One region of the Mesorhizobium sp. 8 genome, then DNA from elsewhere that is predicted to be linked to it. Evidence: riboswitches for the same ligand, from Rfam matches in the RefSeq annotation. Region 1 holds a riboswitch; the other holds the start of a gene.
The links. Region 1 has a riboswitch for thiamine pyrophosphate ahead of FGU64_RS20950 (YkoF family thiamine/hydroxymethylpyrimidine-binding protein). Riboswitches for the same ligand answer to the same signal wherever they lie in the genome.
Positions count from the first base shown of each region.

Region 2: it holds a riboswitch for thiamine pyrophosphate, as region 1 does, so the genes downstream of both, thiB (thiamine ABC transporter substrate binding subunit) here and FGU64_RS20950 (YkoF family thiamine/hydroxymethylpyrimidine-binding protein) in region 1, are expected to answer to the same signal.

Region 1 is NZ_CP040914.1:4,355,315-4,369,349, reverse strand. Features, by position in the region: gene FGU64_RS23600 (IS5 family transposase) at 1-285, shown strand, start outside; gene FGU64_RS20960 (hypothetical protein) at 484-957, opposite strand; gene FGU64_RS20955 (winged helix-turn-helix domain-containing protein) at 956-2,485, shown strand; TPP riboswitch at 2,627-2,739, shown strand; gene FGU64_RS20950 (YkoF family thiamine/hydroxymethylpyrimidine-binding protein) at 2,730-3,338, shown strand; gene FGU64_RS20945 (ABC transporter permease) at 3,371-4,150, shown strand; gene FGU64_RS20940 (ABC transporter ATP-binding protein) at 4,147-4,893, shown strand; gene FGU64_RS20935 (ABC transporter substrate-binding protein) at 4,914-5,933, shown strand; gene FGU64_RS20930 (LysR family transcriptional regulator) at 6,229-7,125, opposite strand; gene FGU64_RS20925 (SDR family oxidoreductase) at 7,394-8,128, shown strand; gene FGU64_RS20920 (NADPH-dependent F420 reductase) at 8,199-8,801, shown strand; gene FGU64_RS23595 (NAD-dependent epimerase/dehydratase family protein) at 9,360-9,788, shown strand; gene FGU64_RS23590 (NAD(P)-binding domain-containing protein) at 9,836-10,456, shown strand; gene FGU64_RS20905 (MarR family transcriptional regulator) at 11,040-11,516, opposite strand; gene FGU64_RS20900 (NAD(P)H-binding protein) at 11,635-12,504, shown strand; gene FGU64_RS20895 (alpha/beta hydrolase) at 12,684-13,442, shown strand; gene FGU64_RS20890 (NAD(P)-dependent alcohol dehydrogenase) at 13,681-14,035, shown strand, end outside.
Region 2 is NZ_CP040914.1:2,510,749-2,524,783, forward strand. Features, by position in the region: gene FGU64_RS12170 (ABC-F family ATP-binding cassette domain-containing protein) at 1-1,236, opposite strand, end outside; gene FGU64_RS12175 (thiamine diphosphokinase) at 1,238-1,876, opposite strand; TPP riboswitch at 2,225-2,332, shown strand; gene thiB (thiamine ABC transporter substrate binding subunit) at 2,367-3,368, shown strand; gene thiP (thiamine/thiamine pyrophosphate ABC transporter permease) at 3,513-5,132, shown strand; gene thiQ (thiamine ABC transporter ATP-binding protein) at 5,129-5,893, shown strand; gene FGU64_RS12195 (M48 family metalloprotease) at 6,076-7,545, shown strand; gene FGU64_RS12200 (RNA polymerase factor sigma-32) at 7,741-8,598, opposite strand; gene FGU64_RS12205 (amino acid ABC transporter substrate-binding protein) at 8,895-9,668, shown strand; gene FGU64_RS12210 (amino acid ABC transporter permease) at 9,956-10,636, shown strand; gene FGU64_RS12215 (amino acid ABC transporter ATP-binding protein) at 10,633-11,403, shown strand; RNA gene ssrS (6S RNA) at 11,438-11,593, opposite strand; gene FGU64_RS12225 (MoxR family ATPase) at 11,760-12,599, shown strand; gene FGU64_RS12230 (GNAT family N-acetyltransferase) at 13,437-13,883, shown strand; gene FGU64_RS12235 (VWA domain-containing protein) at 13,891-14,035, shown strand, end outside.

The sequences.
Region 1 (14,035 bases):
ATCGAGGCTTTCCTCGCCGACAAAGGTTACGACGCCAATGCCATTCGCGACGAAATCTCCAGCGCCAAGGTCGAGGCCGTCATCCCCTCAAAAAGCAACAGGCGCGAGCTGATCCCACACGACAAAGCCAAGTACAAATGGCGCAACCAGATCGAGCGGCTCTTCAATAAGCTCAAGAACTGGCGGCGCGTTGCAACCCGCTATGACAAAACCAAGGAATCCTACCTCGGCTTCGTCGCCATCGCCGCAGTCAAACTATGGATACCCTTTGTCCACGAGCGCTAATTATCGCGACGGCGTGGATCTGATCCACCGTGATGAGCGATTCCGATTTTGTTCTCCGAACACAGGTAAAGTGGCCTCCCATCAGGTCGATTGATCAAATGTCTGTTTACGTCATCAGACAGCCCGCGAGAATCGGTGGGCAGGCGGCGACCCGTCACGGCAGGCGGCGATTCCATAGTCCTCGCCGCATTTGAAACCTCACTCGCGCGCGAGCACAAATGACCAAAAGCCATCTCCCTGCACTGCGAGCAGCGGCAGGTACCCGATCGTGTCCTTCTCCGCTTCGCCGGTTACGGGGCCGAAATTGCGGGCCGGGCCGATGAAAGCGATCGGATGATCACTTTCATCAGGCTTCACCAGATAGGCGAACGTCTCGTCCTCGGGGTCCGCCGCACGATCCCCGATGTATGTAGGGCCGACCATCGAGGAATCGGCTGCGGCAGCGCCGCAAAGCGCGGTCACGCCGGCAAGCACGCTCGTCGCCAATGTTAGCTTTGCCATATGATTAACTCCCCTGGTGCTTTGCCAAGCTTTGGCCAGGTCCCGTTTAGGCTGGCCCGAGGTGGAGAGCATCGGCGATTTCGCGGCGGCAATCCTGAAGACGCTCCGAACAGATTCCAAAATTTTTCCGAAAGCCACAAAATTTCGTCCGAAGGTCGTATGATAGGCCATGGCGCCTCAGCGCTTCGCATTCGGCCCCTTCGTGCTCGACGCTGGCAGCAGCGCACTCTTCGAGAACGGCCTTCCTGTTGCGATGGGAAGCAAACTCTTCGCGCTGCTGCAGGCTCTGGTGGAGGCGCGCGGTCAGGTGGTGCCCAAGGCGGTTTTGATGGATGCCGCCTGGCCAGATACCAATGTTGAAGAAAGCAACCTGACGGTTCAGATCGCCACACTCCGGAGACGGCTTCGGGTCTCGCCGGACGGGGAAGAGTGGATCGCGACTTTCCCACGGGTGGGCTATCGTTTCGCAGGCCCGCTCACCATCCAGGAGCGCGAGGCTCCCATCATCGACGCCGGCCGGGCGCTCGAAGCGGACCCCTCCCTCGCAGTCTTGCCCTTTTCGTATATGAGCCTCGATCCGGAGCAGGCGCATTTCGCCGACGGTCTGGTGGAGGATCTGATCGCCGACCTGTCGAAGGTGCCTGGCCTCCTTGTGATCGCGAGCCATTCATCGTTCGCTTTCAAGTCAAGGTCCGCCGATACGCAATCGATCGCGAAGGAACTCGGCGCCCGCCATGTCGTCGAGGGAAGCGTGCGCCGCGTCGCAGGCCAGGTCAGAATTGGGGTTCGCCTCACCGAGGCGACGATGAACAGATGCCTTTGGGCCGAGCACTTCGATGGCGATCTGGCCGACGTCTTTGGTCTGCAGGATCTGGTCGTACGCAAGGTCGTCGCGGCCTTGTCTGACGTGCTGCCGCTTGGACCGGTGCTCGATGATACGCCCCGGCGCCGGACGACGATCGAAGCGTATGACTTCCTCGTTCGCGGGCGCGTTCTTGTCATGCACTCACCCGCGGGGAACGATCTCGCTCGTACTTTCCTTGCCAAGGCCATTGAGCTCGATCCGGATCTGGCGGAGGCCTATGCATGGCTGGCCGTCTCGTACTACAGCGCGGCGATCCAGTACGGGGAGGACTTCGACGCGAACCAGGCCCTGGGGCTCGCTTGCGCCCAGAAAACCATGTCGCTCGATATGAACGATCCCATGGCGCATAGCGTGCTTGGGTATGCCCGGCTCTGCGAGGGCAAACTCGATGAGGCGGAAGCCGCATTACAAACGGCGCTGCGGATCAACCCGAACCATGCCGATACGATGGTGAACATGGCGGGCTTGAGGGTCCTGCAAGGCCAGCCTCACGATGCCGTCGAACTGGCCGAGAATGCTCTCCGGCTCAACCCCTTTCCGCCGGGTTGGTACTATTGGGACCTTGGCTTCGCATACTATGCCGCCGGCCACTATGCCGAGGCGGTCGGGGTTCTCTGCAAGGAGGAGGTCGGCCGGCTACCGGCAAAGCGCATCCTTGCCGCGAGCCTGGCGCAACTCGGTCGGCTCAAAGAAGCTCACGAGGAAGCCAGCCGGTTCCTGGAGATTAATCCAGGCTTTCTCGGATCGCGTTGGGCAGCTATGCAGCATTTTAGGCGCGATGAGGACCGGCAACATTTCCTCGACGGCTATATCAAGGCGGGTTTGCCGCTTTAGCGGCTGCTATATCTCCTCCGGCGTGAAGTCGGAATTAATCTAACCGCTCTACAAGCGATTGTTGCGTTCTTCCATCGCCGCTGCCTCCCGAGGGTAATTACATAGACGCCTTGCGCCGTCGCCAAATTTGTGTTGAGTACCGCCTCACCACAGGGGTGCTCCGTATTGCCGGGGCTGAGACCGCAGCGCCATGCCGCGAAACCCTCAAGCTGATCTGGATAATACCAGCGGAGCAAGGCGGATCATGTTTTCTGGCGCACAAGTCGCATTGTACCCGATGACGGACGATTTCGTCCGTGTCATCCTCGGCAGCCTGTCGGCACTCGATCCATACCGGGACCGCTTCCGGATCGAGACAGATGATCTTTCCACCCTTCTGGTCGGCCCGCCCGAACAGCTGTTTCCCGCCATGCGCGACCTCCACGTGGCCGCGTCCCAGCGCGGTGTGCATTGCGTACTGCACGCTACCGTGTCGCGAGGCTGCCCCGGCGAGCCGGATGATCCGATCTGCACGCCCATCCAGGGACTGGAGGCCACCACCCCGCTTGCCCAGCGGATCGATGCCGCGCTGGCCGCCGTGACAAACGCAACCGCAACAGGCCAGAAAGTCGGCGCACAGCTCTCGCTCTACCCGCTGGGCGCCGCCCACCATATGGACGAGATTTACGGCTGCATCGACTTCATGAAGCGCTCAGGCGTGTTCGGCCGGTCGAAGAATTTCTGCACCACGCTACGCGGCGATGCCGGTCCGGTATTCGCCACGCTCAGCGAGGCCTTTTTGCGCTTCGGCTCTCCCGAAGGCCATCTGGCGCTCGACCTCACCGTTTCGGCCAACAGCCCGACCGCCGTCTGAGCCTCGCGCTGTCCGCGCAAGGCGCCTGCACCATGTCCAAAACACTTTCCCTACTGGCCCGGACGGGGCCTGCCGCGATCGCCATCGCGTCGTTGCTGCTTGCTTGGCAGTTCTATGCCTATCTGTCCGGCATCAGTGCGACCACTTTGCCGTCTCCTATCCGGGTAGCCGAACAGGCATGGGTGAACCGCGCAGCACTGTGGGACAATACCTTGCCCACCATCCGCGCGACGTTGCTCGGCTTCGGCTGCTCGCTGGCGACGGCGTTTGTCCTGTCCATCCTGCTCGACTTCTCGCAAGCAATGCGGCGGGCGCTGTTTCCTGTCTTCATCGTTAGCCAGACGCTGCCGCTGGTCGCCATCGCGCCGCTCGTCGTGCTCTGGTTCGGCTTCGGGCTGATGCCGAAGATCATGCTGGTCGCGCTGGTGACCTTCTTTCCGATGCTGGTCGCGCTGGTGCAGGGCTACGAGTCGACGGAAAAGGAGATATCGATGCTGCTGCGCTCCATGGGCGCAGGGCGCTGGCGAAGTTTCCGGCTCGCTCGCCTTCCATCGGCAGCGCCCTTCTTCTTCGCCGGCCTGCGCATCTCCATCACCTACGCGGTCGTCGGTGCGATCTTCGCCGAATACGCCGGCGCGGCGCGCGGCCTGGGCATCTACATTCTCAACGCCAAGAACAATTTTCGGCCCGACCTCGTGCTCGCCGCGGTCGGCGTAAGCGCGACGCTGACCCTGCTCTTGTTCGCCGCCACGGTGCTCGTCCAACGTCTGGCCATGCCCTGGCTACGCCTGCAGCGGGAGCCGGCGCCATGACGCCGAAGCTCGAACTCAAAGATATCCGCAAGGCTTTCGGAACTACGCCTGTCCTTGACGGCATTTCGCTCGACGTACACGCAGGCGAGTTCGTGTCGATCCTCGGCCCGTCGGGTGCGGGCAAGTCTACCCTGTTCCAGATGCTGATTGGCGGCATCCGTGCCGACAGCGGCAGCATACGCTGCGAGGGCCAGCCGCTTGGTCCGGAAGTCGGCCGCTTCGCCTTCATGCCCCAGCGCGACGCCCTCATGCCGTGGCGGCGCATCCTCGACAACGTCACCCTCGGCCTCGAGGTGCAGGGCATGGGGCGCAAGCCTGCGCGGGAAAAGGTGCTGCCGCTCTTTCCGGAATTCGGGCTGGCAGGGTTCGAGAACCATTATCCGGCCCAGCTTTCCGGCGGCATGCGACAGCGCGCCGCCCTTCTGCGCACCGTGGTGCAGGAGCGGGACATGCTGCTCTTGGACGAACCGTTCGGCGCGCTCGATGCGCTTACCCGCACCAGCATGCAGCGCTGGCTGGAGGCCATGTGGCAGCGCCACTGCTGGACGGCGCTGCTGATAACGCACGACGTACGCGAGGCTGTCTTCCTGTCAGATCGCATTTACGTCCTGTCAGCACGTCCGGCTCGCGTCGTCCGCGAGTTTTCCGTTCCGCTGCCACGACCGCGCCACGCCGGCGCCACCGGTCTGCGGGACGCCAGCGTGGTGGAAGCCGCTGTGCTGGAAACGCTTCTCGAAGCCTGAACCATTGGAGCACCCGACCCATGACCACGATCAACCGCCGCGATGCACTCTTGCTCGGCCTCACCTCAGGCATGGCCTGCGCAACCCCCACCTGGGCAGAGGCCGGCCGCAAGAAAGTGACAGTTGCGCTCGACTGGACGCCCAACACCAACCATGTCGGCCTCTATGTCGCGCGCGACAAGGGCTTCTATGCCGAGGCAGGGTTGGATGTTGAGATCCTGCCCTATGCCGACACCGCATCGGGCACACTGGTCAGCAATTGGGTGGCCGATTTCGGCGTCAGCGGCGCGATCGGCTTCTTCACCCAGCGTGCAGCCGGGGCTGACCTCAAGGCCGTCTATGCCGTCGTGCAGACCGAAACAGGGCGTCTGGTGTTCAAGGCCGACAGAGCGGATATCCAGCGTCCGAGAGACCTTGACGGCAAGACCTATGGCGGCTTCGGCAGCGACTGGGAGAATGCGCTGATCGGTACGCTGATCCGCAACGGCGGCGGCGTGGGTAGGTTCGAAACGGTGACGCTGGGCACCTCAGCCTACGAAGCGCTTGCCAACGGCGCGGTGGATTTCACACTCGAGGTCTACACTTGGGAAGGGATCAAGGCCGAACTGGAAAACAAGCCGCAGCGCGCCTTCCGTTATGCAGATTACGGCGTGCCGGACCAGCACACGACATTCATCGTCTCGAGCGATGCTTACCTGTCCGAGCATCCGCAAAGAGCGGCGGCCTTCGGGCGGGCAACCCGTCACGGCTATGCCTTCGCGGCCGCCAATCCCGACGAGGCTGCGGCGTTGCTGGTGGAGGCCAACAAGGGCATGGTCACCAACCCCGCCTTCATCCGCGCTTCCATGAAGGCGCTGGTGGAGGGCAACTACCTTGCCCGCCCGGATGGGACCGTCGGCGAAATCGATCGCAGCAAGATCGAGGCGATGGGTGGATTCTTGTTTACGGCCGGTATCCTGCGCGACGCGACGGGAGATGCGCTGACGACCCGCCCCGATTTCGGCGACTACTTCTCGAATGAATATCTCGCCGGTGCATAACGAGACAGCTTGGGGGCCGTCTCCGGACGGTCCGGTCTTGGGGAAGGTTCCCCGGAAATCTGCCGCTCCGAATACGACCTCATTACCGCCGTCCGGGTTCCTCCGTCGCCGCCAAAACTTGACATTCGTTTGGCTCGCGACCGGCGGCAGAGCCGGGGCCAAAATCGGAACGACGGTTTTCAGGAACAACTTTGGATAAAGCGCTGTTAGAGCCCCTTCCACCGGGTGGTGCCTCCAGGGCTATCCTCTTACAGGCGCTCGTCAACTGCACGCATCGCCAGCGACCTGCTCCGCATCAGTCGCCCGATACAGACAGCCCTGCGAGAAGCGGCGCGTAGGCGGCGAGCCTGCGGGATACGAACTCGGTGAAGAGCCGCACGCGCTTGGTCTTGCGCGTCTCCCCCTGTGTGAGAAGCCAGAGCGTTCCATGCATGGGCAGGTCGGTGCCCGGCACCCTCACCAGCAAGGAGTCGGCATCTCCGACGAAGCATGGCAGTTTCGTCATTCCGATCCCTTGTTGCGCCGCTGCAATCTGTGTCTCGGCGTCCGGGGTCCTGAAAGGAACTGCTGTGGTGTGGACCTCTGCCTCGCGTGCCCAGTCCGGAATTCCATGATCATCTATGACGATCCATCGGATGGGATTCGCCGCGCCCGCACGCCACGCGGCTAGTCGATCACGAGACATGTAGACGCCGCTGAACAACTCAGGTCCCTTCAGCCCGTAAAGATTGAGCGGCAGGGTCTTGCGGTTGGCGACGATACGAATTGCGACATCAGCATCCCGGTTGGTGAGATTCGCTACCTCGCCCGACGACAAGATTTCCATCTCGATGTCCGGATGCAGACGCGCGAAGTCGGCGAGATCCGGCATGAGCAGGTGTGTGGCGAGGAACGGAGGAAGCGTCACCCGCAAAAGCCCGCGCGCACCCTGGTCGCGACCGAAGATGCGCGTCTCCAGCAAATGTGATGACGCCTCCATCTGCTCCGCAAATTCGAGGACCTCCTCGCCCGCAGAAGTCAGGCGGTAGCCAGAGGGCAGCTTTTCGAACATCTGCACGCCCAGCCGTTGCTCGAGCTGGGCGATGCGTCGCAGCACGGTCGAGTGATTCACCCCGAGGCGCTCGGCGGCGGCTCGGACCGAGCCTCCGCGTGCGGCAGCAAGAAAATAGCGGACGTCGTCCCAGTCGATCATGGTGCAACCTCGCACCGCACGGTGCTTCTTCCAAAGCTCATATCTAACACGCCGAAGGGCAATAAGGCGGTCATTATAGCATATGCCGACGAGCGCGGCTCGGTTTTTGGGAGATGGATAGGGATCGTCGCGGCTGGCGACAGTCGCCCGGCCGGATCGATTTCGCACCACCGATATGCGCGCTTGCGCACTCCACAACTAACGCCGGCGGACCCATTTCGAGGTTCTCGGGGACAAATGCTGTCCCGACACCACGAAAGGGAAAGTCATGGGAAAGCTTGAAGGTAAGGTTGCAGTCATCACAGGCGGCGCCACTGGCATCGGCCTTGCCGCGGCAAAGCGCTTCATTGAAGAGGGGGCCTTTGTCTTCATCTTCGGCCGCCGGCAGGAAGCGCTCGACACCGCTGTGGCCAATCTCGGCTCAAATGCCCGCGCGGTGAAAGGCTCGGTCTCCGATCCAGACGACCTCGACCGGCTGTACACGGCGGTGAAGGCCGAGCGCGGAACCCTCGACATCGTCTTCGCCAATGCCGGGGTGGGAAGCCAGCTTGCGCTCGGCCAGATCACCGCCGGGCACATCGACGTAACCTTCGACACCAATGTGAAGGGTACGATCTTCACGGTCCAGAAGGCGCTGCCCCTGATGGGCCAGGGCGGTTCGATCATCCTGACCGGATCGAGCGCCGGCACCACGGGCGCCCCGGCATTCAGCGCCTACAGCGCGAGCAAGGCGGCAGTACGCAACCTCGCGCGGACCTGGGCGGAGGATCTGAAGGGCACCGGCATCCGGGTAAACGTGATTTCGCCCGGCCCGACCGCGACCGAACTCGCGAAGGAAGCGCTGGGCGAGGAGGGTCAGAAGGTCTTTGCCTCAATGAATCCGCTCCAGCGGATGGCCGATCCGGCGGAGATCGGAGCGGTGGCCGCCTTTCTCGCCTCGTCGGACAGCAGCTTCATGACCGCCAGCGAAGTCGCCGTCGACGGCGGCCTGGCGCAACTCTGACACGCACGCCCGGCTCTCCATTCGATTGTTCGGAGCGCCGTAGGGCGTGATCAACCCAAGGAGAATATAGATGAGCTACGCAATCATCGGCTTCGGCCATATCGGCCAGGCTCTGGCCAAGGCGTTCGCCCGCAGGGGCATCGAAGTATCCGTTGCTACCACGCGCGACCCGGAAAGCTTTGCATCCGCTGCAAGCGCGATCGGACCCACAATCCTTCCCAAAACACTGGCTGACGCCGTCAAAGCGGACATCGTCTTTCTGGCCGTCCGTTTCGAACAGCACCCGGATGTCGCGAAGGCGCTTTCCAACTGGCAGGGCAAGACCATCGTCGATGTGACCAATGCCTACGGCGTGCCCCCTGAGGAACTGGGAGGACAGCCTTCTTCCCGGTTCGTCGCTCAGGCCTTCTCTGGTGCAAAACTGGTCAAGGGCTTCAACCATTTGGTCGCCGCGGTCCTTGCCCAGGATCCGGCCGTACATGGTGGCAGGAGGGTCGTGTTCCTGGCGAGCGACGATGATGGCGCCGCGGCGGAGATCAGTGCGCTCGCGGAAAATGTCGGTTTCGCGCCGATCAAACTTGGCGGGCTTTCTGAAGGCGGGCTGCTTGTGCAGGCGCGTGGAAATAGCTGGGGTCAACTGATCTTCAAGGACCTGGTCAAGTTCGACGGCTGAGCACGCCCGCCCCCCGACTTCCCGCATCGCCCACAAGGAGCAGTACCATGCATGTTTTTGTCGCCGGGGGGACCGGCCATTCTGGTCCGTACATCATCTCCGAGCTCGTTGCCGCCGGCCACGAGGTCACCGCCCTGGCCCGCTCGGACGAGTCCGCAGCCAAGCTGACCGCGCTCGGCGCGAAGGCTCGGCACGGCAGCCTCGAGGATATCGACGGGCTCAAGGCGGCGGCCGCCGACTCCGACGGCGTCATTCACGTCGCGCACCGGCAGGACCTGCTTCCGTCCGGCGGCATCGACGCCGTGGCTGCAGCGGAGGCCCAGATCATGCTTGCCTACGGCGAGGTACTGGCGGGGACCGGAAAGCCGCTGGTCGTATCGGGAAGCATTGGTTCACCCGGTTGGGAAGGGCTGGGCCGGCCAGCCACAGAGGACGATCCGGCCCTTCCAGCGGGCGACACATATAAGGGCACGCTGCGGGTTCGCAACATCGTGGAAACCACTGCGGTCGGCCTCGCTGAGCGGGGCGTACGGTCTTCGATTGTGCGGATCTCCCATCGTGCACAGCACGACCGACAATGCCGGCTTCCTTCCGCTGCTGATCAGGCTCGCGAAGGAGAAGGGCGTCATCGGCTATCCCGGAGACGGCGCAAACCGTTGGTCAGCCGTGCACGCTCGCGATCTCGCCGCCTTGTTTCGCCTGGCGCTGGAGAAGGCCCCAGCCGGCAAAAATTGGCACGCGGTCGGCGACGAGGGTATCCCGTTCCGCGAAATCGCCGAGGCTATTGGCGGCCGCCTCGGCCTGCCCGCCGTGCCCATTCCCGCCGACGTCCTGATGCTGCCGGGATACTTCGGGTTCCTCGCGAATTTGGTCACGCTGGACGTTCCGGCATCCGGCCTCGTCACCCGCCAGACCCTCGGCTGGGAGCCCGCTCAGCCGGGTCTGATCGCCGACATGGAAAACGGCCACTACTTCCCGGCCGGCTGATCCTGGTCAAGGCCACAAGTAGCATTCCAAACATCAGGAGATCGAACATGAGCACTATCAGCATCGTCGGCGCAGGAACCATGGCCACGGCGATCGCCGGCCGTATCGCCAAGGCCGGGCATATCGTCGAGGTGGTCACCCGCGACCCCGCCAAGGCGCGGGCGCTGGCCGACAAGCTCGGGTCCGGCGCGACCACGGGGACGTACGGCGCCGCGCCTGCGGGCGACATCGTCATCCTCGCCGTGCCTTACTCCGGCGCGGCGGCCGCGGTGGCCGACTTTGGGGACGCGCTCGACGGCAAGGTGATTGTCGACATCGCCAACCCGGTTGCCCCCGACCTCTCGGGCCTCGTCACGCCCCACGACAGTTCCGGTGCGCAGGAGACAGCCAAAGGCCTCCCCGCCGGCGCGCATGTCGTGAAGGCGTTCAACACGATCTTCGGTCATGTCCTCGCCAAGGGCGGACGGCTCGACGCATTCATCGCAGCCGACGATGCGGAGGCGAAGGCGCGCGTCTCTGCCTTCCTCGAAAGCCTCGGGCTGCGTCCGCTCGACGTCGGCGGCCTGCACATGGCCCACACGCTCGAGGCGCTCGGCCTGATGATGATCGGCCTGGCCAAGAACGGCGCCGGCACCTGGGACTTCGCCATGAACGTCGAGATCGACTGAATCGCCGCCGCACCTCCTCAACGGGAGACCCGCAACACCAATGGGAGCGTCACGAGTGGCCGGTTGGGGGCCGACACCGGACTGTCCGGTTCTGGAGATCACCAGGCGGCAAGCTGCCGTTCTGCAGCCGACCTTAATTTCGGTCGTTCCTGATCATTGATCGCTTCCCGAAAGCAGCCGCTTCCACGGGTCGGAAGTCCCATTTCCAGAAACTAGTAATTTTGTTCGGAAATTACTACTTTGCCGCGTGGGGTTTTGAGGCAGGGCGGCAATGAAGCATTTTTTGCATACCCATCGTCTGAGCGTGTGAGGCCGCCGGACCATCCGGGCTCGGCTATGGACAAGGACAGCGCGGATGGGAGGAATTCATCGGTGCAGGATGAAATTGTTCCAGAGAAATACCGATCGGTCGCTGGCCCAGGGCGGCCGCCACCCATCTCGTTCGGATCTATTTCATAGATCGAGCAGATGGCCCGCGCCCCTCGCTTCGAGGAACTACTGGATGTCACGAAACAACAGCACGATTTGCCTTCGGCCGCTCAACCTTTCTCGCGTTAGATCAACACGTCATGTGGAGCGGTCGCTATTCGTGATCGTCTATCTCGTGGCGGGGCGCGAGAATATCGCTCCCAGCGACAAGTAATTTCTCGAGGCTGCGCACAAGAGCTTTCATCTCGGCGCTTGAAAGGGCCGTGGTCAATCTTTCTTCAACTTGCAATCGAGTCTCCTCTACAGGCCTTTGAAGCGCGCGCCCCTTTTCACTCAACCAAAGGCGGACCAGACGGTTGTCTCGATCATCGGCGCGCCGTTCGAGCAAACCCGATTTCTCGAGCACCGTAGCGCCTTTAGTAATTGCGGGAGTGGTGACACGAAGTGCGACAGCGATTTCGCCAGGAGTCTGGCCATCGCGCCTCCAAAGCGCCGCTAGCAAGTGATCCTGCCCCAATCGAAGGCCATGGTCGCGTAGCGCCGCGTCAGTGACAGCCCGGACAACCTTCGAGGTGTTGCCGAAGAGGTCTAGCAGTTCAGGCATTAAATTCTCCAACGCAAATGCTTTCAATTCTTGTTCATGTGCTCGGAAACTTCCGGACGGTGCCCGCCGAACGCTTGACATGCATATCATTTACCGGTTAACGTTAACCGGTAAATGATTATCCCGCCAGACAAGTGACAATGCAATGATCGTAGTAACCGGAGCAACAGGCCACGTCGGCACCGAACTCGTTTGTCAGCTGGTCGAGCGTGGCGAAAACGTACGGGCACTCGTTCGCGACGCCTCCAAAGCGACGAGACTCCCGGCGGCTGCCGACGTGGCTGTCGGCGAATTGGAGGATCTGTCCTCCTTATCCAAAGCCTATCAAGGCGCAGACAGACTTTTCCTGTTGGTGCCAGGCATTGAGCACAAGGCGGCGAAAACGGCGCTGCTGGCTGCCAAGGAAACGGGAATAAGACGCATTGTCTATCTTTCGAGTTATGCTGTTGCGATTACACCCCTGCCTCCTATGGGCCGTTGGCATCACGAACGCGAACAACTCATTCATGCATCGGGGATTCCGGCGACTTTTCTTCGCCCCGGTGGGTTCACGACCAATACGTTCGACTGGATGCAGACCTTGCGCGAGTCCGGCTACGTACTCGATCCCACTGGGCCGGGACGTGCCGCACTGATCGACCCGGCCGATATTGCCGCCGTCGCTACCGTGGCGCTCACCGAAGATGGCCATGCCGGCAAAGCCTATACGTTGACTGGCCGCGAAGCGCTTACCGTTGCGGAGCAGGTAGCTATTATCTCGGCAGTTATCGGCAGAGAGATCACCATTCGAGATGTCGCCTCACCCGAGGAAGTCGTGAGGTTTCGCTATCCGAACGGTGCCCCTCCTTCGCTCGCCGCTGCCTTGGTCGAAGGTTTGAGATCAATGCGATCCGATACGAAGGGCTTGATAACTACCACTGTCCAGGACTTGATAAGCAGGCCGCCTCGCTCATTCCGTAGTTGGTGCGAAGCAAACGCTGACGCCTTTCGCCGTGTTGTTGACGGAGAGAGCTAGTCTGGAACCGCGATACTTCTGGCAGCCCGAACGTCCCTCAGCGGTGTCACCTCCCCAAGCGGATTGCGCGCGTCAGCTGTACACGACCGCGGCGGCTGGCGGCCGTCGGTTACCGCGTGGATCCCGAGTTGGTTTTAGATAGCTCGGCCTCGAATGACACTAAATAATGGACTTTGGCGATGGCTTTTTCAAATGCTCCGATTGTTCTTGTGCATGGCCTGTTCGGAAGTTTGGCAGATCCGAAGATAGTGGGCGCATTTGGCGATACCGACGTTTATGCGCCTGACTTGATCGGCTATGGGCAATATCAGGACAGTGATGTTGAACATCTAACGCTGAATGATCAGGCAGGTCATGTCGCAGCATATATCAGGCGCCTTGGGGACCAGAAGGTCCATCTCGTCGGCCATTCCGTTGGCGGCGCTGTGTCTGCGTTGGTTTGCGTGCTTTGCCCCGAGCTTGTCGCATCCTTCACCAGTGTAGAGGGCAATTTCACGCTGAAGGATGCTTTCTGGTGCGGGCAGATTGCCGGAAAGCAGGTATCCGAAGTCGCCTCGATCATAGATGGCTACAAGGCTGATCCTGATGCCTGGATCGCTGCTGCCGGGGTCCCGATCACCCCGTGGACCTCCGCGCTTGCAAGAGACCTGCTCTCCAATCAGCCGGCGTCTACCATCAAGGCGCAGGCCAAGGCTGTCGTTGCCGCCACCGGCCGCGACGAATATCTCGCTGGCATTCGTAGCCTGGTGGCGTCGCCGACGCCGGTTTACCTGATTGCCGGCGCGCGTTCGGCGGCGGGGTGGGACGTTCCGGATTGGGCGAACACCGCCTGCACCATGCGGATAAATATTCCAGATACCGGCCACCTGATGATGGCGGAAGACGCCACCTTATTTGCCAGGTCGGTGCTGGCCTGCCTGAATTATCAGCAAGGCTGAGCTCCAATTTCCCTGCGTCGATCATGCCCTCCTTCGATTGGGAGTTTCACGAGTTCGAGAACCTGCGGCCCAAGCTCAAGGGCCGCCGCCGGCTGCGAGCGTCAAGAGCAAAGAGGATGATCGTTTGCAGATCCATAAACATGCTGCTCTAGCATAATTATTTTGCATATTATGAATTTGAATACTGTCGCTGGCAGGCCCATTCTCGTGGCATCTGAACAACAGGAGATGCCTCTTCATGAAAGTCATGGTTCTTCAGGACGGTCACGGCGCCGACAGGCTTCGCATCGTCGAACGTCCCATACCCACGCCGCGTCGTCAGGAAATTCTGATTCGGATGAAGGCCACGGCCTTGAACTATCGCGACGTGGAGATTGCCAACGGAACTTACCACACCGCCTTCGACTTCCCCCTCGTTCCGCTGTCGGACGGCGTCGGCGAGGTCGTGGCAATCGGTGAGGAGGTCACGCGCTTCAGGGTTGGCGATCGGGTTTGCAGCACGTTCTGGCAACGCTGGATCGGCGGCTCCTTTCGCATGGCGGAGCCGGCTTATCAGCTTGGAGGTCCGATTGGCGGCCTGCTCGCCGAATATG
Region 2 (14,035 bases), 1.8 Mb from region 1:
CCGCGCCCGCTCGCCGCCGGAAAGCTCGCGCACCGGCGTGCGCGCCTGCTCCGGCTTGAACAAAAAGTCCTTCATGTAGGAGACGACGTGGCGCTGTTCGCCGTTGACGACGAGGTTCTCACCGCGCCCGTCGGTGAGGTAGTGCGCCAGCGTCTCATCCGGGTCGGCGGCGTCGCGCTTCTGGTCGAGCGTGGCGATCTCCAGATTGACGCCGAGCCGCACCGTGCCTGCATCGGGCTTGAGTTCGCCGGTCAGCATCTTGAGGAGCGTCGTCTTGCCGGCGCCGTTCGGGCCGACCAAACCGACGCGATCGCCGCGCTGGATGCGGGTGGAGAAGTCCTTCACCACGGCGAGATCGCCGAAACTCTTGGCGATGTTTTTCGCCTCGATCACCAGCTTCCCGGATTCGGCCGCATCGCTGGCGGTCAGCGTGGCCGTGCCTTCGGCGCCGCGATGCGTGCGGAAGCGCTGGCGCATCTGCTGCAATTCGCCGAGCCTTCGCATGTTGCGCTTGCGCCGTGCGGTCACGCCGTAACGCAGCCAGTGCTCCTCGCGCACGATCTGGCGGCCGAGCTTGTGCTGCTCGCGTTCCTCTTCCTCAAGGATCTGGTCGCGCCATTCCTCGAAATGCGCAAAGCCCCGGTCGAGTCGGCGCGTCTGCCCGCGGTCGAGCCAGACGGTGGCGCGCGACACGCGTTCGAGGAAACGGCGGTCGTGCGAGATCAGGATCAGCGCCGACGAGGTGCGGGCAAGCTCCTCCTCCAGCCATTCGATAACCGACAGGTCGAGATGGTTGGTCGGCTCGTCGAGGAGAAGGATGTCCGGCTCCGGCGCCATGACGCGGGCAAGCGCTGCCCGCCGCGCCTCGCCGCCCGAAAGGCTGGCGGGATTTTCCTCGCCGGTCAGTCCCAGATGCTCCATCAGGTAGGTGGCGCGGTGCGGATCGTCGGCCGGACCCAGGCCAGCCTCGACATAGGCGCGCACGCTGGCGAACCCGTCCATGTCCGGCATCTGCGGCAGGTAGCGCACGGTGGCGGTCGGCTGGCGGAACACCTCGCCGTCCTGCGGCTCGACCAGTCCGGCGGCGATCTTCAGCAGCGTCGACTTGCCCGAACCGTTGCGGCCGACCAGCGCGATCTTGTCGCCGGCGGAGGCGGCGAGGTCGGCGCCGTCGAGCAGCGGCGTGCCGCCGAAGGTGAGTTTTATCCCGGCAAGGTTGAGGAGCGGTGGAGCCATGTCAGCCTTCCGGATAAGGATGCGCCAGGAGCATCGCCCGCCCGCCGCCGAGCGCGACTTCCAGTCCGCCGCGCACTTCGTTGGAGATGGTGAGCGAGGAACCGAACGGCACCTCAACATTGTCGAGCGGCCATTTCGCGCCGGCGAGGCTGAGGCCCGTGAGATCGGAAAAGCCGAGGACGGAGAACAGCGTGCCGTCTTCGTAGTCGAAACGGGCGCGTCCGCTGCGCAGCGGCACGCCTTCCTGGGTACCGCTGGTCAGCGTCACGTCGATGCCGGCCTCGGCCAGCCGCATCGCCAGCACCATGTGCAGGAAGGCATGATCGGCACGTGGCCCGCCGAAGGCGCCGGCCAGAACCAGCGCAGTGGCGCCGCGCGCGAACGCCGCCTCCACCGCCAGTTCTCCGTCAGTCTTGTCCTTCTCGGCCGGAAAGGTCATGCGCGGAACCGCCTCCAAGGCGTCCGGCAGGTCGACCGGCACGGAATCGAAATCGCCGACCCACAGTTCCGGCACGACGCCGAGCGCCGTCGCATGGCCAATGCCCGCGTCGGCGGCAATGATCCGGCTATCGGCGATCTGCCGGGCAAGCCGTGACGTGCGCTTCAACTCGCCGCCGAGAAGGATGGTGAAAGTGCTCATCGGGCCAGCGCCATAGCAGGGCGTTCGCCGAAACGGAAGCGCGGTGACGGCAATCTTCTGTTCCTCGCTTTGGTCTTGCCGTGGCTTGACCGGCGCTGCGGTCGAGGCATGGATTCCCGACACTCTCCGGTCGCTCCGCTCCCTCACGAAGCCGGGAATGACGGGCTTCTTTGACTGCTTCCGGTAATCGCCAACGTAGGAGATTAGCCGCAGCACCAAACACAGTCGTCATTCCCGACCTCGTGAGTGACCGAAGGGAGCGGCGAGGGTCGGGAATCCACGCCTCGACGGTTGTGCCTCCGCAAAACCTTTCGCTTGCCTCCGCCGTGCGTCCGCCCTATGTCTCATCCCGCTCTAACGGGGTGCCGGTCCTTGCGATCCGGCTGAGAGGCTTCTCGCCAACCCGCTGAACCTGATCCGGTTTGTACCGGCGGAGGGATTAGACGCTCTAGCCAGGCGCCATTCCCCTGAAACCATGAAGGAGGCGCCAATGCGCAGGCTGTTTTCTCTCCTGTTGTCCGTGGCAGCTGTTGCCGCTTTTGCTGCCCCCGTGGCGGCCGCGGAAAAACTGACCGTCTACACCTATGAAAGCTTCACTTCCGAATGGGGTCCCGGCCCCGTGGTGAAGAAGAACTTCGAGGCCGAATGCGCCTGCGAGGTCGATTTCGTCTCGGTGGCGGACGGCGTCGCACTGCTCAACCGGCTCAAGCTGGAAGGCACCTCCACCAAGGCCGACATCGTGCTCGGCCTCGACACCAACCTGACCGCCGAGGCCAAGGCGACCGGCCTGTTTTCGCCGCACGGCGAAGTCTCCGGCGTCACCGTTCCGGGCGGCTGGAGCGACGACACCTTCGTCCCCTACGACTACGGCTATTTCGCCGTCGTCTACGACACAGAAAAGCTGAAGACCCCGCCAGCCAGCCTGAAAGACCTGGTGGAAGGCGATGCGGGGCAAAAGATCGTCATCCAGGATCCGCGCACCTCCACGCCCGGCCTCGGCCTGCTTCTGTGGGTGAAATCGGTCTCTGGCGACGAGGCAGCAAGCGCCTGGGCGAAGCTGAAGGGCCGCGTGCTTACCGTGACGCCCGGCTGGAGCGAGTCCTACGGCCTGTTCACCAAGGGCGAGGCGCCGATGGTGCTGTCCTACACCACTTCGCCGGCCTACCATATGATTGCCGAGAAGACCGAACGCTATCAGGCGGCAAGCTTCTCGGAAGGCCACTATCTCCAGATCGAGGTCGCCGGCATCACCGCCAACGGCGTCAAGAACCCGCTGTCGCAGAAATTCCTGACCTTCATGACCGGCCCCGGCTTCCAGGACGCTGTTCCGGAGACCAACTGGATGTATCCCGCAGGCAAGACCGACAAGCCGCTCGATCCAGCCTTCGACCGGCTGGTCAAGCCGGCAAAGACATTGATGTTCACCCCCGAGGAAGTGGCAAAGAACCGCAAGGCCTGGGTGGACGAATGGCTTTCCGTGATGAGCAAGTGAAGCGAGCAGCGGAATGAAAGTGCCGCCCCTCACCTGCCTGCCGGCATCCTCTCCCCGTAAACGGGGAGAGGCGCGCAGTTGCAGCGTCGGCGTCCCCCTCTCCCCGTTTACGGGGAGAGGGTAAGGGTGAGGGGCAGCGCAACGATGCACAGTTTTCGCCGAAACGACTCCCGCGTCACCCTCGGCGTCCTCGCCCTCGCCTTCGTCGCCACCCTCATCGGTGGCGCGCTTGTCGGCCTGCTCGCCGCAGGCGCCGGTGACCTCTCTGGCGCCGTCTCGGCCTTCGATCCCTATCTCCTGCGCGTCGCCCGCTTCACCCTTTGGCAGGCAGCGCTCTCCACGCTTCTGTCGGTGCTGCCGGCACTGTTCGTGGCGCGCGCGCTGTCCCGCCATCCGCGCTTTTTCGGCCGCACGCTCATCCTCCAGCTTTTCGCCGTGCCGCTGGCCCTGCCCGCGCTGGTGGCAGCCCTCGGCGTGCTGGCGCTCTACGGCCGCGCCGGCTATTTCGCCGGCATCCTGTCGTCGGCCACCGGCAGCGACTGGCCGGGCATCTACGGCCTGTCCGGCATCCTCGTCGCCCATGTCTTCTTCAACCTGCCGCTGGCCACGCGACTGTTCCTCGAAGCCCTGCAGGCCGTCCCCACCGACCAGTGGCGGCTGGCCAGCCAGCTCGGCATGGGACCGGCCGCCACCTTCCGGCTGATCGAAGGACCGGCGCTGCGGCAGGCCCTGCCCGGCATCGCCGGGCTGGTGTTCATGCTGTGCATCACCTCCTTCACCATCGTTTTGACGCTGGGCGGTGGCCCCGCCGCCTCGACGCTGGAGGTCGCCATCTACCAGGCGCTGCGCTTCGATTTCGATCCGGCGCGGGCGGTGGCGCTGACGGCTCTCCAGATCGCGCTGACGGCGGTGGTCGTGACCCTGCTTGCCCGGCTCGGTGCCGACATGACCGGCGAATCGAGCCTCAGCGTCGCGCCGCGCCGCTATACGACGCCGTCCGTGGCGGGGACCGCTTTCGACGCCGCGCTGATCGTCGCAGCACTCGCCTTCGTCGCCGGGCCGATGCTGGCGACGGTCGCCGCCGGCCTGCAGGCCGATCTCGCGCGACTGGTCGGCGAAGCCTCGGTGCAGAAGGCGGCGCTGACCAGCATCCTGCTCGCCTTCGTCTCCGCCGTGCTCGCGGCGGTGCTGTCGCTGGCGCTTGCCATGGCACGCCGCGCGCTGGCGCTTGCCCGCCGCAACGGCCCCCGTTCGATGCTGGAATTCTTCACCGACACCGGCGCCGGTTTCGTTCTGGTGGTGCCGCCCATCGTCATCGGCGCCGGCTGGTTCCTGGCGCTGCGCCATCTCGGCACCGTCTTCGGCGCGGCGCCCGTCATGGTCGCGGCGGTGAACGCGGTGATGGCCATGCCCTTCGCCATCCGCGCCGTGCGGCCAGCCTACGACGCCGCCAGCGAACGGCACGAGCGGCTCGCCGCCCAGCTCGGCATTGCCGGCTGGAACCGCTTCCGCCTCATCGACTGGCCGGTCCTGCGGCGCCCGCTCGCCACCGCCTTCGCCTTCGCCATGGCGCTGTCGCTCGGCGACCTCGGCGTCATCGCCCTGTTCGGTTCGGATTCCATGCAGACCCTGCCCTATCTTCTGCTTGCCCGCATGGGCAGCTATCGCACGGCGGATGCCGCCGGCCTGGCGCTCATCCTCGGGCTGGTATGCCTGCTTCTGGTGTTTGCCGCCGACCGGCTCGGAAAGGAGCGGACCGCATGAGTGCGAACGAGCACAGGGGCGCTGCCGTGCAGCTGGACGATGTCGCCTTCAGCTACGGCGAGGCGACCTTCCGCTTCGATGCCGCCTTTCCCGCCGGCGCGATCACCGCCGTGATGGGGCCGAGCGGCTCGGGAAAGTCCACCTTGCTCAACCTCGTCGCCGGCTTCGAGGTGCCGCAATCGGGCCGCGTGCTGATCGACGGCGTCGATGTCTCGGACGCATCGCCGGCCGCCCGGCCGGTCTCCATGGTCTTCCAGGAAAATAACCTGTTTTCCCATCTCAGCGTCGAGCGCAATGTCGGGCTCGGCCGCTCGCCTTCGCTGAAACTGACGGCGGAGGACCGCGCGGCGATCTCGGCCGCGCTCGAGCGCACCGGGCTTGCCGGCAAACAGAAGCGCCTGCCGCGCGAACTTTCCGGCGGCGAACGCCAGCGCGTCGCGCTGGCGCGCGTCCTGGTGCGCGACCGCCCGGTGCTGCTGCTCGACGAGCCTTTCGCGTCGCTCGGCCCGGCGCTGCGCGCCGACATGCTCGACCTCGTCGCCGACCTGCACGGCGAAAAGGGCATGACGGTGCTGTTCGTCACCCACCAGCCGCAGGATGCCGAACGCATTGCCGATCACGTCGTCTTCCTCGAGGACGGCGCGATCGCCGCAACGGGGCCGGCGCGCGATTTCTTCGCCGGCACTGGACCCGAGGCGTTCCAGCGCTATATCGGCACGCAAGACGGCCGATCACGCGATGTTGCCCGCAAGCCGACATAATTGAGGGCCAAGGACGGCGAAGCGGCGGCGAAGCGCCGGTCCGGCTACGGAACGGGCTGGAGCCCGCCTCCGAACTGCGATACGCAAGACGGGCCCGGCTGCCTGATTTGCCGAAACGAACCGGAAAGGAAGCCGACCTGCCGACCGGCCTCGATACGCTCCCGACCCAGACCGCGGGCCGCCTGAAGCGGCTGGCGCGTGCGATCGCGCTCGCCTCGCTGGCGGCCGTGCTGGCCGCCTGCCAGTCGATCATGCCGGACCGAGTGGAGGAATCCGGCTTCCAGCCGTCCGACAGGCCGGTCACGGTCGACAACGTCACCGCCAACAGCAAGCTGGCGGAACTCGCCAGGGCGCAGCATCCGCGCATCCTCGCCACCTATGGCGGCGAATATTCCGACCCCAAGCTGGAACGCATGGTGGCCAAGGTGGTCGGCAGCCTGACCACGGTGTCGGCCAACCCGACGCAGACCTATCGCATCACCATCCTGAATTCGCCCAACGTCAACGCCTTCGCGCTGCCGGGCGGCTATCTCTACATCACCCGCGGCCTCTTGGCGCTGGCCAACGATTCGGCCGAGCTCGCCGCCGTCATCGCCCACGAGATGGGCCACGTCACCGCCAACCACGGGCTGGCGCGGCAGAAGCTGGAAGCCGAGGAAGGCCTCGCCACCAAGGTCGTCTCCGACGTGCTGGGCGACAGCCCGACGGCGCGCGCCGCCCTGATCCGCAACAAGCTCAAGCTGGCGCAGTTCTCGCGCAACCAGGAACTGGAGGCGGACGCCATCGGCATCAAGTCGGTCGGCGAGGCCGGCTACGATCCCTATGCGGCGAGCCGCTTCCTGCAATCGATGTCGGCCTACACCGATTTCCGCTCGGTCAGCGGCGCCACCGACCCCAGCCTGGATTTCCTCGCCACGCATCCGAACACGCCGCAGCGCATCGAGCTGGCGCAGCGCCACGCCCGCGCTTTCGGCCCGCCGGGCGTCGGCACCCGCGACCGCGATTCCTATCTCGCCGGCATCGACGGCATCCTCTACGGCGACACGCCCGAGGAAGGCTATGTGCGCGGCAACACCTTCCTGCATCCGAAGCTAGGGGTCGCCTTCTCGGTGCCGGACGGCTTCATCATCGACAATTCGGCGAGCGCCGTGACCGCCACCGGTCCCGGCAACATGGCGATCCGTTTCGACGGCGTTTCGCTCGACCAGAATCGCGCGCTGACCGATTATGTCCGCAGCGGCTGGGTGGCGGGCCTGGACGACGCCAGCGTGCATCCCGAGACCATCAATGGCAACGAGGCGGTGGTGGCCAAGGCCAGCGCCGACGGCTGGCGCTTCGACATCGCCGTCATCCGCGCCGGCGGCCAGGTCTACCGGCTGCTCACCGCCGCGCCCGCCGCCAGCACCACGCTCGATCCGGTGGCGCGCTCCGTCAGCGGCACCTTCCGCCTCCTCAGCGCACAGGAGAAGGCGGCGCTGAAGCCGCTGCGCGTCCGCGTCGTCGCCGTCCGGGCCGGCCAGACGATGGGCACGCTGGCCGCGCAGATGACCGGCGTCGACCGCAAGCTAGACCTGTTCAAGGTGCTGAACGCCATCGGCCCCGCCGGCAACGTCTCGGCCGGCGACAAGGTAAAGATCGTCACCGACAGGTAGGGTGCGTCCTTCGAGGCTCGCCCCATTCCGATTTTCCCGGCATTCGCAGGTCGTGCGGCTCGCACCTCAGGATGAGGCAAGCCGGTTGCAGGGCCAACGAAGGAAGCGGGCACCGGCAGTCATCCTGAGGTGCGAGCCCTCGCCGACGATGAAGATTGTACGCGAAGCCAAAAAGGCGAGCCTCGAAGGACGCACTCACGCCGCCTTCAGGAACTCCGGATTCTGCTCGACCAGCGCCGCCTTGAGCTTTTCCATGGCGCGCGCCTCGATCTGGCGCACGCGCTCCTTGGAGATGCCGAGCGCCGTGCCCAATTCCTCCAGCGTCGCGCCCTCGTCGGTGAGCCGGCGGCGCTCGATGATGTGGAGTTCGCGTTCGTTGAGCGAGGAAAGGGCGGCATGCAGCCAGATCGAACGCCGCTCGACATCGATCGCCTCGCCGGCGATCTCGTCGGGCAAGGGCTCTTCGTCGACGAGGAAATCCTGCCTCTCCTCGCTGCCCTCCTCCGCCAGCGGCACGTTGAGCGAAGAATCGGGGGCCGACAGCCTGGAATCCATCCGCGCCACGTCGGCTTCCGGCACGCCGAGCTTGATCGACACATGCCGGTAGAGCGCCTCGCTGGTCAGCGGCCCGGCCCCGCTGGCGAGCCGCGCCCTCAGCCTGCGCAGATTGAAGAAAAGCGCCTTTTGCGCCGACGACGTGCCGCCGCGCACGATCGACCAGTTGCGCAGGATATAGTCCTGCATGGCGGCGCGGATCCACCACGTCGCATAGGTGGAAAAGCGCACCTCGCGCTCCGGTTCGAAGCGGGCGGCGGCCTCCAGCAGGCCGACATGGCCCTCCTGCACGAGGTCGCCGATGGGCAGGCCGAAATGGCGGAACTTCGCCGCCATGGCGACGACGAGGCGCATGTGCGCCAACGCAATGCGATGCATCGCCTGGCGGTCGGCCTTCTCCTTCCAGCGCAGCGCCAGTTCGTGCTCCTCGGCCCGGCCGAGATAGGGTGCCTGCATCGCCGCACGAATGAACGTGCGTCCGGCACGGTCCTGCATCATCATCCGCGCTCCCGCAAAACCCGTCGCGCCGGCCTTGAAGACAAGCCACAGCGCCCTAGAACGCGTCACAACGCGGAAGACCCGGTATTTGTTCCGCCCGCGCCGTGTCTTGTGTTGCCGTGGCGGCGGGGATGGGCGCGCGCAAATAGTCCACAAACAGGCAAATCAATGGTATCAGATTTCAGAAAGCGCGTTGAATTGAAAATTGATTCCTTAAGCCTGCACCACGCTTCTGCGAGATTGCAGCACCTCACCAGCACCGGCAAACGTCGGTCGAAAAACGGGACTTCAAGACCATGAAAAGGCTCATCACCCTGCTTGCCGCCGGCGCGCTGTCGCTGGCCGCGGTTGCCGCCGCCCAGGCCGGCGCCGACTTCGACAAGATCAAGAAGTCCGGCGAATTCCGCATCGGCACCGAAGGCACCTACGCCCCCTTCACCTATCACGACGCCGACAACAAGCTGGTCGGCTTCGACGTCGAGATCGGCCGCGAGGTCGCCAAGCGCCTTGGCGTCGAGGCGAAGTTCCAGGAGGGCAAGTGGGATGGCCTGATCGCCGGCCTCGACGCCGACCGCTACGACGCCGTCATCAACCAGGTCGGCATCACCAAGGAACGCAAGAAGAAGTACGACTTCTCCGATCCCTACATCGCCTCCAAGGCGGTGCTGATCGTCAAGGCCGACAATGCCGACATCAAGGGCTTCGCCGACCTGAAGGGCAAGAAGTCGGCGCAGTCGCTGACCTCCAACTTCGGCAAGCTGGCCGAGAAGAACGGCGCCGAACTGGTCGGCACCGACGGCTTCGACCAGTCGATCCAGCTCGTGCTCACCGGCCGCGCCGACGCCACCATCAACGACAGCCTGTCCTTCTACGATTTCAAGAAGCACAAGCCCGACGCCGCCGTGAAGATCGCCGCGCAGGAAAAGAACGCCGACTATTCCGGCATCATCGTGCGCAAGGGCGACGCCGAACTGGTCGCCGCCATCAACAAGGCGCTGGCCGACATCAAGGCCGACGGCACCTACAAGAAGATCGCCGACACCTATTTCGGCCAGGACGTTTCCCAGTAGGGGCACGGCGACCCATAAAGTTCATGCGGCGCGCGGTTTCCCGGGCGCCGCTTTTCTTGTGATATCGGCCGTCGTAAGTATCGAGCGCTGGGCGCTGCCCCTCACCTGCCTGCCGGCATCCTCTCCCCGTAAACGGGGCGAGGACAGAAGCGGCGACCGTGCGGCCAATCTCCTTCTCCCCGTTTACGGAGAGAAGGTCCCGGCAGGGGGATGAGGGGTGGCGCGAATGTTCGAGGCAAGGCCTCATCGAGAGCCGCGCTCGAACCCGTGGCCGAGGAGTAAAAAGAGTGCCAGACTGGCTGCAACTGATGCTGGATTCGCTACCCAAGCTTCTATGGGCGGCGCTGCTCTTCACCGCGCCGCTGACGCTTCTGTCCTTCGTCCTCGGGCTCGCCGTCGGGCTGCTGACCGCGCTGGCGCGCCTGTTCGGCCCGAAGCCGCTGGTAGCCGTCGCGCGCTTCTATGTCTGGATTTTTCGCGGCACGCCGCTTCTGGTGCAGCTTTTCCTGATCTTCTACGGCCTGCCTTCCGCCGGCATCCTGCTCGACGCCTTCACCGCAGCCCTCATCGGCTTCACCTTGAACATCGGCGCCTATTCGTCCGAGATCATCCGCGCCGTCATCGCCTCGGTGCCGCGTGGCCAGTGGGAGGCGGCCTATTCCATCGGCATGAGCTGGAGCCAGGCGATGCGCCGCACCATCCTGCCGCAGGCCGCCCGCACCGCCGTGCCGCCGCTCTCCAACACCTTCATTTCGCTGGTCAAGGACACCTCGCTGGCGGCCGCCATCACCGTGCCGGAGATGTTCCAGGCCGCCCAGCGCATCGTCGCCACCACCTACGAGCCGCTGATCCTCTACATCGAAGCCGCCCTCCTCTATCTCGCCATGAGTTCGGTGCTGTCGGCGCTGCAGGTTCGGCTGGAGGAACGGCTCAACCGCTATGGCGGCTTCCTGGAGGCGCGCGCATGATCGAGCTGAAGGATATCGAAAAGCGATTCGGCGACAACGTCGTCCTGAAGGACGTTTCCGTCACCATGGCCGAGCGCAGCGTCACCGCGCTCGTCGGTCCCTCGGGCGGGGGAAAAAGCACGCTGCTGCGCTGCATCAACCTTCTGGAACTGCCCAATGCCGGCACGGTCAAGATCGGCGAGGAAGAACTTACCTTCGGCACCGGCCGGCGCGTCGCCACCGGCGACATCCAGCGCCTGCGCCGCCAGACCGGCATGGTGTTCCAGAACTTCCAGCTTTTCCCGCATCGCACGGCGATCGAAAACGTCATGGAAGGGCTGACGGTCGTGCTGAAATGGCCGGAAGCCAAGGCCCGCGAACGGGCGATGGAACTGCTGGAGAAGGTCGGCATGGCGGCCAAGGCCGACGCCTGGCCGGCGACGCTGTCGGGCGGCCAGCAGCAGCGCGTGGCGATCGCGCGCGCGCTGGCGCCCTCGCCGCGCGTGCTTCTGTGCGACGAGCCGACCTCGGCGCTCGATCCGGAACTCGCGCAGGAAGTGGTCGACGTGCTCGACCGGCTGGCTGAGGAAGGCACCACTATGGTGATGGCGACGCACGATTTGCGCCTCGCCTCCAAGGTCGCCGACGAGGTGATCTTCCTCGAGGCGGGCATCGTCGTCGAGAAAGGCCCGGCCGCCGAGGTCTTCGGCAACCCGCAGCGTGAGCGGACAAAACGCTTCATCGCCACGCTGCGGCACGAGCAGGAAAGCGCCGCGCGGCACGCCTGACAGATTGTGGATATGGATTGTTGCTTTGGAAAAGTGACGATCCACGCAACCGGTGGAGAAGTCGATCCCGGGAACCTACAAAGTAGGTGGGCGCCATATGTCCAAGCCCACGGGCCTGGCCAGGGACAGCTCCCTAGGGATCAATAAGGCCCCGGGGAAATGTCTCTCCTGCCGCGAGGCGCAGACCGTCGGGGTCCAATATAGAGCGTGGCGAAGGCGTTCGCCAGCGGGAAGGCACAGCGCCGTCGAATTTCCCCTCTCCGTCGCCGCTGCGCGGCGCCGCCCCTCAAACGTGCCGGTTGCACCAACCGCCATCTGCTTCTAGACCGGTTGGACGTTGAGAATGGAGTTCAGGAATGCGTTTCGAAGGCACGGCCGCCTATGTCGCCGACAAGGACCTGATGGTGGCGGTCAATGCCGCGATCGCGCTGGAGCGGCCGCTGCTGGTCAAGGGGGAACCCGGCACCGGCAAGACCGAACTGGCGAGGCAGGTGGCGGCCGCACTCGGCCTCGATCTGATCGAATGGAACGTGAAGTCAACCACGCGCGCCCAACAAGGCCTTTACGAATACGATGCCGTCTCGCGCCTGCGCGATAGCCAGCTGGGCGACGAGCGTTTCAACGATATCGGCAACTACATCAAACGCGGCAAATTGTGGGACGCCTTCGCCGCCGATAAAAAGGTCGTGCTCCTGATCGACGAGATCGACAAGGCCGACATCGAGTTTCCCAACGACCTGTTGCAGGAACTCGACCGCATGGAGTTCTTCGTCTACGAGACGGGCGAGACGATCCGCGCCGCCAATCGCCCCATCGTCATCATCACCTCCAACAACGAAAAGGAACTGCCGGACGCCTTCCTGCGCCGCTGCTTCTTCCACTACATCCGCTTCCCGGACATGGAGACGCTGCAAAAAATCGTCGACGTGCACTATCCCGGCATCAAGCAGAACCTCGTGCGCGCCGCACTCACCCAATTCTATGAGATCCGCGAAGTGCCCGGCCTGAAGAAGAAGCCTTCGACCTCCGAAGCGCTCGACTGGATCCGCCTTCTGGTCGCCGACGACGTCGATCCCGCCGATCTGCGCGGAGACCCGAAGAACGCGCTGCCCAAGCTGCACGGCGCGCTGCTTAAGAACGAGCAGGACGTGCATCTGTTCGAGCGACTGGCCTTCATGGCGAGAAGGCAGGGGTGATCGCGCCGCCTTCCCTCTTCGCGTTACCGGTAGGCTATCGCATATTGATTTTTCCTCATTTCAATCGATGCAGACCCCTGTCCCCTCCCCGCAAGGGGGAGGGACTTGCGGTGTTGCTACAGCCTGCCAACCTTGCTGGTTTTAGACAAAACGGCGGCATCAGCGTCTCCCTCCCCCTTGTGGCAGGGCTATCGCCTATGGCGCTCCCCCTCTCCGTCTTGCTTCGCAAGCCACCTCTCCCCCACTTCGTGAGGGGAGAGGATGGGCACCAAGTTGCGGCCGGCCTATCCTCTCCACCCGAAACGGGGGGAGAGGTGGCGCGCCCGCAGGGCGCGACGGAGAGGGGGAGCGCCATATGCGATAGCCCTACTGTAAACGGGGAGAGGGCGACGCCCATGCCGCGCCTCCTTCCGCGAAAAATCTTCCCGAAATCTATCCCCGTCCTTTCCGCCCGCTCTATACTGCCCGTCATCTCCTGTGCGGGAACGCGGGTCGCGAACCGGGCGCTTGTGGCAGGAGACGGTGCCGGGCTGGTCGTCTACGGTAGGCGGCTGGGCGATGAACCCCCAAGTCCGGGCCTCGACCGAGCCAGCGGGCCGCCCGAAAGGCGGCAGCGCCCCTCGGGGAGGCAAGACACCGGCGGGCGCGGGATGCCGCGCCATACCTTAACTTAGCAGGCACGGCCCCCGCGCCCGCTTCCCGACCTCAGGCATAAGAGGTCAGCTCTTTGACAAAGGCCAGGGCCGAAAGGCAGCGTGGCAACGGAAAAGCCTGCCCTGTCCTATCGCCGCCTGCGACCGCGGCCGCTAGAACAGGTCGCCAATCGGGAGGAAAACCATGTCCGCCATCATCGTTCGTCCCTTGCAGGAATCCGACCACGCCGACTGGCGCCGGCTGTGGACGGCCTATCTCGAATTCTACAAGACGACGGTGCCCGAGGAAGTCTATCGGACCACTTGGAAGCGCCTCTTCACGGCCGGTGAGTTCGAGCCCAAGGGCCTCATCGCCCTGCTGGACGGCAAAGCCGTCGGCCTGACGCATTATCTCTACCACCGCTCCTGCTGGTCGCTGGTGAACAACTGCTATCTGCAGGACCTGTTCGCCGACCCGGACGCGCGCGGCAAGGGCGTCGGCGCGGCCCTCATCGAGGCGGTCAAGCAGGAGGCGGCGAAGATCGGCGTCGCCAACGTCTACTGGATGACGCACGAAACCAACGCCACGGCGCGAAAGCTCTACGACTACGTGGCGCGGCGGACCGGGTTTATCGAATACGATCTGTTGTAGGAGAAAAATGTTCCTTCCCTTCTTCCTCGAACTGAAAGCGGCGAAAATCCCCGTCTCGCTCCGGGAATATCTGTCGCTGCTGGAAGGGCTGGAGGCCGGGCTGGTCGACTACGACGTCGAGGGCTTCTACTACCTCGCCCGCTCGGCGCTGG